Linked DNA regions of Pigmentiphaga sp. H8. The protein of the gene in region 1 interacts with the protein of each later gene in a pairwise test. Links are inferred from orthologs where the notes say so. Each region holds a gene or a part of one and is shown on either strand. Other genes may lie near its edges. The genes, in order: EGT29_RS09250 and lpdA.

Region 1 (3,356 bases):
GGGAAGCCTCCCAAGCTTCCACGACACGGCAAACCCAAACCCCAGGCGGCAGCCACTACGCCCCGGCCTCGCAACGGCTCCGGCGTTTCACCGCGAACTTCCCCGTCATCGCTGGCGCCTCGCGCCACCTTGCCGCATGCCATGGCCCCGCCGTGGCCGAAGCTCGCATTTATGCATTCGCATGTACAGGAGGAATTGACCATGGCGAATAAGGAAGAACTGATCGAAATGGAAGGCATCGTTGCCGAGGTGCTGCCCGCGACCAGCTTTCGCGTCACGCTGGAAAACGGCATGGAGGTTGCCGCCTACGCATCCGGAAAGATGCGCAAGCACCGCATCCGTATCCTGGCCGGTGACCGCGTCACGATGGAACTGTCTCCGTACGACCTGACCAAGGGACGCATCAGCTTCCGGCACAAGGACGGCCCGTCGCCCGCGCCCGGCCTGCGCCGCCCCCAGCGCCGTAACTGACCTGCTGCGGCAGGCGTTCCGCTACAAGATTTGGGCGGACCTGCCCACCCACAACGCCGTCGGCCGCCAGGGCTGGGGCCGCTCAGGCCGGATCGAGCTTGGCCATGGCGAGCGCCAGCGTCTTGGTGCCCACGCCGCCGAAATTGACCTGGACCTGGGCGTCCTGGCCGCTGCCCATGAGGCTGACGATGACGCCTTCGCCGAACTTCGGATGCGCCACGCTCTGGCCTACCTTGAAGATGCGGCCGTTGACCTCGACCCCGGCGTCCGACGTGCGGCGGCTCGAATAGCCCTCGGACGAACCCACGTAGGGGGCGTCCTTGGCCGGCCGCGAAAAGCTGCCGCGCTCGGAGCCCTCGCCCCAGGCGGCGCGCCCCCAGCCGCCGGCGGTATCCACCGCCTTGGCCCGGCCGTCGCGAGGCGTCAGCCACTTCAGCGATTCCTCGGGCACCTCGCTCAGGAACCGCGACCGCATGTTGTAGCGGGTCTGGCCATGCAGCATGCGCGTCTGCGAGAAGCTCAGGTACAGGCGCTCGCGGGCGCGCGTCACCGCCACGTACATCAGCCGCCGCTCCTCTTCCAGCCCGGATTGCTCCAGGACGCTGTTCTCGTGCGGGAACAACCCTTCCTCCAGCCCGGTGATGAAGACGGCCTCGAACTCCAGGCCCTTGGCCGCGTGCACCGTCATGAGCTGGACCGCGTCCTGCCCCTCGCTCGCCTGGTTGTCGCCCGCTTCCAGCGCCGCGTGCGACAGGAAGGCCGCCAGCGGAGACGGCAGCTCGACGCCGGACTCGGGCAGGGTCTGCGCCAGCGCGCCGGCATCGGCCAGCCCGTAGCCGTCCTCGGCGGCGAAGGCCGCCGCCGCGTTGACCAGTTCCCGCAGGTTCTCGATGCGTTCGGCGCCTTCCTTTTCCTGCAGATAGTGCTGGATCAGGCCGCTGGCATCGATCACGTGGTCCACGATCTCGTGCAGCGGCAGGTTCTGCGTCTCGAAACGCATGCGGTCGATCAGGCTCGCGAACTGCGCCAGGTTGTTGCCACCCCGGCCCGGCACCTGGCTCACCGCCGAATACAGGCTGCAATTGTGCAGGCGCGCGATGTCGGCCTGCTGCTCCAGCGTGCGGGCGCCTATGCCCCGCGCCGGGAAATTCACCACCCGCATCCAGGCCGTGTCGTCGTGCGGATTTTCCATCAGGCGCAGATAGGCCAGCGCGTGCTTGACCTCCTGGCGCTCGAAGAAGCGCAGGCCGCCGTAGACCTTGTAGGGAATGCCCGACGAGAACAGCGCATGCTCCAGCACCCGCGATTGGGCGTTGCTGCGGTACAGGATGGCGACCTCGCGGCGCAGCCTGCCCTCGCCCACCAGCGAGCGGATTTCCTCGATCACCCACTGGGCTTCCTGGGCATCGGACAGCGCCTCGTAGACGCGGATGGGTTCGCCGTGTCCCTGGTCGGTCCACAGGTTCTTGCCCAGGCGGCCGGAGTTGTTGCGGATCAGCGTGTTGGCCGCGTCCAGGATGTGGCCGTGCGACCGGTAGTTCTGCTCGAGCCGGATGACCCGCTCGTGGGCGTATTCGCGCTCGAACTCCGCCATGTTGCCCACGTTGGCGCCACGGAAGGCGTAGATGGACTGGTCGTCGTCGCCCACGGCGAACAGGGCCGCGCCGCCGCCCGCCAGCAGCTTGAGCCAGCGGTACTGGAGCCGGTTGGTATCCTGGAACTCGTCCACCAGGATGTGGCGGAAGCGGTGCTGGTAGTGCTCGCGGATGGGCGCGTTGTGGGTCAGCAGCTCGTAGCAGCGCAGCAGCAGCTCGGGGAAGTCGACCACGCCCTCGCGCTGGCACTGGGCGTCGTACATGCCGTAGAGCTCCACCATCTGCCGGTTGAAGCTGTCGTACGCCTCGACCTCGGTGTGGCGCAGGCCCTCTTCCTTGGCGGCGTTGATGAAGTGCTGCAACTGGCGCGGCGGATATTTCTCGTCGTCCACGCCCGCGCCCTTGAGCAGCCGCTTGATGGCCGACAACTGGTCGGCCGTGTCCAGGATCTGGAAGGTCTGGGGCAGCCCGGCATCCCGGTAGTGCGCGCGCAGCATCCGGTTGCACAGGCCGTGGAAGGTGCCTATCCACATGCCGCGGGTATTGATGGGCAGCAGCGCGCTGATACGGGTCAGCATCTCGCGCGCAGCCTTGTTGGTGAAAGTGACGGCCATCAGCCCGTGCGGGCTGACCTGGCCGGTCTGGATCAGCCAGGCCATGCGCGTGGTCAACACCCGTGTCTTGCCGCTGCCGGCGCCGGCCAGCACCAGGGCGTGGCGGGGTTCGATCGTGACGGCGGCGTGCTGGGGGGCGTTGAGGTTGTCGAGCAGGGACATGGCGCGGAAGGCTGGAATGAGAGAGTGCGGCAGGCAGTCTAGCATCGCTGGCCCAGGAGAGCCCCGCCTGCTCCTATAATGAGGGGTTTAGCCGGTCGGCCGCCCCGCGCGAGCCGGCCCAGGCCCGCGGCCATGGGCGTCATCGCCGCGCCAGAATACCTTAGAGACCAGCCCGGAACCCATGCAGGAACGCTACGCTCCCAACGACATCGAATCCGCTGCCCAGAAGCACTGGGAAGCGACCAACGCCTACCTGACGGTAGAACACGCGAAGAACGCCGACGGCTCGGAAAAGCCCAAGTTCTACGCCTGCTCGATGCTGCCCTACCCCAGCGGCAAGCTGCACATGGGCCACGTGCGCAACTACACGATCAACGACGCCATGTACCGGCAGTTGCGCATGAAGGGCTACAACGTCCTGATGCCCATGGGCTGGGACGCCTTCGGCATGCCGGCCGAGAACGCCGCCATCAAGTCCAAGGTGCCGCCGGCGAAATGGACCTACGACAACATC
Region 2 (3,230 bases), 510 kb from region 1 along the record:
TCAAGGCCGTGGTCTCGGCGCTGAAGAAATTCCCCGAGTTCAACGCCTCGCTGGAAGGCGACAACCTGATCCTGAAGAAGTACTTCCACATCGGTTTCGCCGCCGACACGCCCAACGGGCTGGTGGTGCCGGTCATCCGCGACGCCGACAAGAAGGGCGTCCTGGAGCTGGCCAAGGAAACCTCCGAACTGGCCAAGAAGGCGCGCGACGGCAAGCTCTCGCCCTCGGAAATGCAGGGTGGCTGCTTCTCGATCTCGTCGCTGGGCGGCATCGGCGGCACCAGCTTCACGCCCATCATCAACGCGCCCGAAGTGGCCATCCTGGGCGTCAGCCGCTCGGCCATGAAACCCGTGTGGGATGGCAAGCAATTCGTGCCGCAACTGACGCTGCCCATGTCGCTGTCGTACGACCACCGCGTCATCGACGGCGCAGCCGGCGCCCGTTTCAACGCCTACCTGGCCTCGGTGCTGGCGGACTACCGCCGCATCCTGCTGTAAGGAGCAACGGATGGCGATAGAACTGAAAGTACCCGACATCGGCGACTTCAAGGAAGTCGAAGTCATCGAGATCCTGGTGGCCGTGGGCGACACCATCAAGGCCGAGCAAAGCCTGATCACCGTCGAATCCGACAAGTCCTCCATGGAAATCCCCGCCGAACAGGGCGGGGTGGTCAAGGCCATCAAGGTCAAGGTCGGCGACAAGGTCAGCGAAGGCTCGGTGCTGCTCGAGATCGACGCCGCCGAAGGCGGTGCCGCCGCCAGCCCGGCCCCGGCCGTGGACACCAAGTCCCGTACCGGCTTCCCCAAGGTCGAACTGGCGCCCGCCGCCATGCACGAACTGGGCGAACCCACCTCCGACAAGCCGGACCCCGATCCTGTCCCGCTGACGACTCCGGCACCGGCCGCCGCCAGCTTCGGCGGCAAGGCCGACCAGAGCTTCGACGTCGTGGTCCTGGGCGCCGGCCCCGGCGGCTACTCCGCCGCCTTCCGCGCCGCCGACCTCGGCCTGAAAGTGGCCCTGATCGAACGCTACGCCACCCTGGGCGGCGTCTGCCTGAACGTCGGCTGCATTCCCTCCAAGGCCCTGCTGCACACCGCCGCCGTGGTCGAGGAAGCCGCCAAGATGGCCGAACACGGCATCACCTTCGGCAAGCCCGAAATCGACCTCACCAAGCTGCGCGCGTTCAAGGACGGCGTCGTCGGCAAGCTGACCGGCGGCCTGGCCGGCATGGCCAAGGCCCGCAAGGTTACCGTCGTGACCGGCGTGGGCGCCTTCGTCGGCCCCAACCACATCGAAGTGCAGGGCAAGGACGGCAAACAGGTCATCCAGTTCGCCAGCGCCATCATCGCCGCCGGCAGCCAGTCCGTGAAGCTGCCCTTCGCCCCCGAAGACGAACGCATCGTCGACTCCACCGGCGCGCTGCTCTTGAAAAGCGTGCCCAAGAAGATGCTCATTATCGGCGGCGGCATCATCGGCCTCGAAATGGGCACGGTGTATTCGACCCTGGGCGCTCGCCTGGACGTCGTCGAAATGCTGGACGGCCTGATGCAGGGCGCCGACCGCGACCTGGTCAAGGTCTGGCAGAAGATGAACGAACACCGCTTCGACAACATCATGTTGAAGACGAAGACGGTGGGCATCGAGGCCAAGAAAGACGGCATCTGGGTCACCTTCGAGGGCGAAAAGGCCCCCAAGGAACCCCAGCGCTACGACCTCGTGCTGCAGGCCGTCGGCCGCAGCCCCAACGGCAAGAAGATCGGCGCCGACAAGGCCGGCGTGCAGGTGGGCGACCGCGGATTCATTTCCGTCGATTCCCAGATGCGTACCAACGTGCCGCACATTTATGCGATCGGCGACATCGTCGGCCAACCCATGCTGGCCCACAAGGCCGTGCATGAAGGCCACGTGGCCGCCGAAGCCGCGGCCGGCCAGAAGAGCCACTTCGACGCCACCGTGATCCCGTCCGTGGCCTACACGGACCCGGAAGTCGCGTGGGTGGGCCTGACCGAAGACGAAGCCAAGAAGCAGGGCCGCAAGGTCACCAAGGGCATGTTCCCCTGGGCCGCTTCGGGCCGCGCCATCGCCAATGGGCGGGACGAAGGGTTTACCAAGCTGCTGTTCGACGAGGAAACGCACCGGATCGTGGGTGGCGGCATCGTGGGTACGAATGCCGGCGACATGATCGGCGAGGTCGCCCTGGCGATCGAGATGGGGGCGGATATGGTGGATATCGGGAAGACCATTCATCCGCATCCGACTCTGGGTGAGTCGATCGGGATGGCGGCTGAGGTGGCGGAAGGGGTGTGTACGGATTTGCCGCCGGTTAGGAAGAAGTAGTTGTCGTTGGGAAAAAAGCCGCACCTAGTGCGGTTTTTTTTGTTCAACGAAAGTAGGACGGCTATATTGTTGGACCAGGGGGTTTTTGAAGTTGAAAAAATTACTGCCGATGTGCTCACGCTGGACGAACAGGGCATCAAGGGTTTCGAATTGTACTTATGGTTCGGTATCGTGGCACGCACCGGCACTCCAGACAGCATCGTCGCCAAACTGAATCAGATCATCACGCAGGTGGCGGAGACGCCGGAATTCAAACAGCGGCCAAAGGCGCCAGGAGCAGATAGGTGAGCCGCCAGCGGCGTTCGAGGCGATGATTAAGGATTCGGGCCAAAATTTGTCAAAGATTGACTGCCAAAGCTGCACGAACGGCAAAGCTTTAATTCGGTTTATATAATCTTTGCACTACTATTGATCGCAAATTCGAACGAACACGAATTTTGCATTGTTTTCTCCAGTGTTCGTCTTCTCCCAGCTGAAGCACCTCTAATTCTATAGAAGGCATCTTCAATACCTCTTCTCATTAGCATCAAGAAATGCGAATTTTAAAAAATCGCTTTGTGGAAGAAACGAATGCCAGATGTCTCCGAAGATCCTAGAGTTGAGCCAGGTATCTATGGCAAAGGCGAAGCAGAAAAGATGTTATGGCTTGCGTCGGCTTATGCGCAAGGAGCCGAGGTGCTAGTTAATTCGATGTTAGACGATCAGTACCAAGCTGATCATGCGCAATGGTTAGTTGTCTCACATCTTTGCCGACATGCTCTTGAGCTTTACTTAAAAGGTTGCATCGGAATTGCTACAGGGGCCATACCAAGAAGCACACACCGTATAGATCAACTTCTTAAAGATTATAATAAGCATTACTGCGATTCGTTCTATATATTCAATTTTCTTGT

Evidence for each region.
Region 2: the proteins of EGT29_RS09250 (region 1) and lpdA interact in binary tests that used the Escherichia coli proteins (3 or more experiments, as listed by UniProt). The link is inferred for Pigmentiphaga sp. H8 from one-to-one orthologs.

The regions. Positions count from the first base shown.
Region 1 is NZ_CP033966.1:1,955,067-1,958,422, reverse strand. What follows is about bases 199-3,240. They hold EGT29_RS09250 (UvrD-helicase domain-containing protein), read right to left. Parts: upstream 2,843-3,240; coding sequence 554-2,842; downstream 199-553. Other genes in these bases: leuS (leucine--tRNA ligase), read left to right, coding at 3,024-3,240; infA (translation initiation factor IF-1), read left to right, coding at 202-471. Also shown: more of leuS, read left to right, coding at 3,241-3,356. UniProt on the Escherichia coli protein: A helicase with DNA-dependent ATPase activity. Unwinds DNA duplexes with 3'-5' polarity. Translocates on single-stranded DNA with 3'-5' polarity. Initiates unwinding more efficiently from a nicked substrate than double-stranded DNA.
Region 2 is NZ_CP033966.1:2,465,078-2,468,307, forward strand. Bases 7-2,922 are described here. They hold lpdA (dihydrolipoyl dehydrogenase), read left to right. Parts: upstream 7-507; coding sequence 508-2,337; downstream 2,338-2,922. Other genes in these bases: aceF (dihydrolipoyllysine-residue acetyltransferase), read left to right, coding at 7-497; EGT29_RS11745 (tripartite tricarboxylate transporter substrate-binding protein), read left to right, coding at 2,338-2,625; EGT29_RS11750 (hypothetical protein), read left to right, coding at 2,908-2,922. Outside these bases: more of aceF, read left to right, coding at 1-6; more of EGT29_RS11750, read left to right, coding at 2,923-3,230. UniProt on the Escherichia coli protein: Lipoamide dehydrogenase is a component of the glycine cleavage system as well as of the alpha-ketoacid dehydrogenase complexes.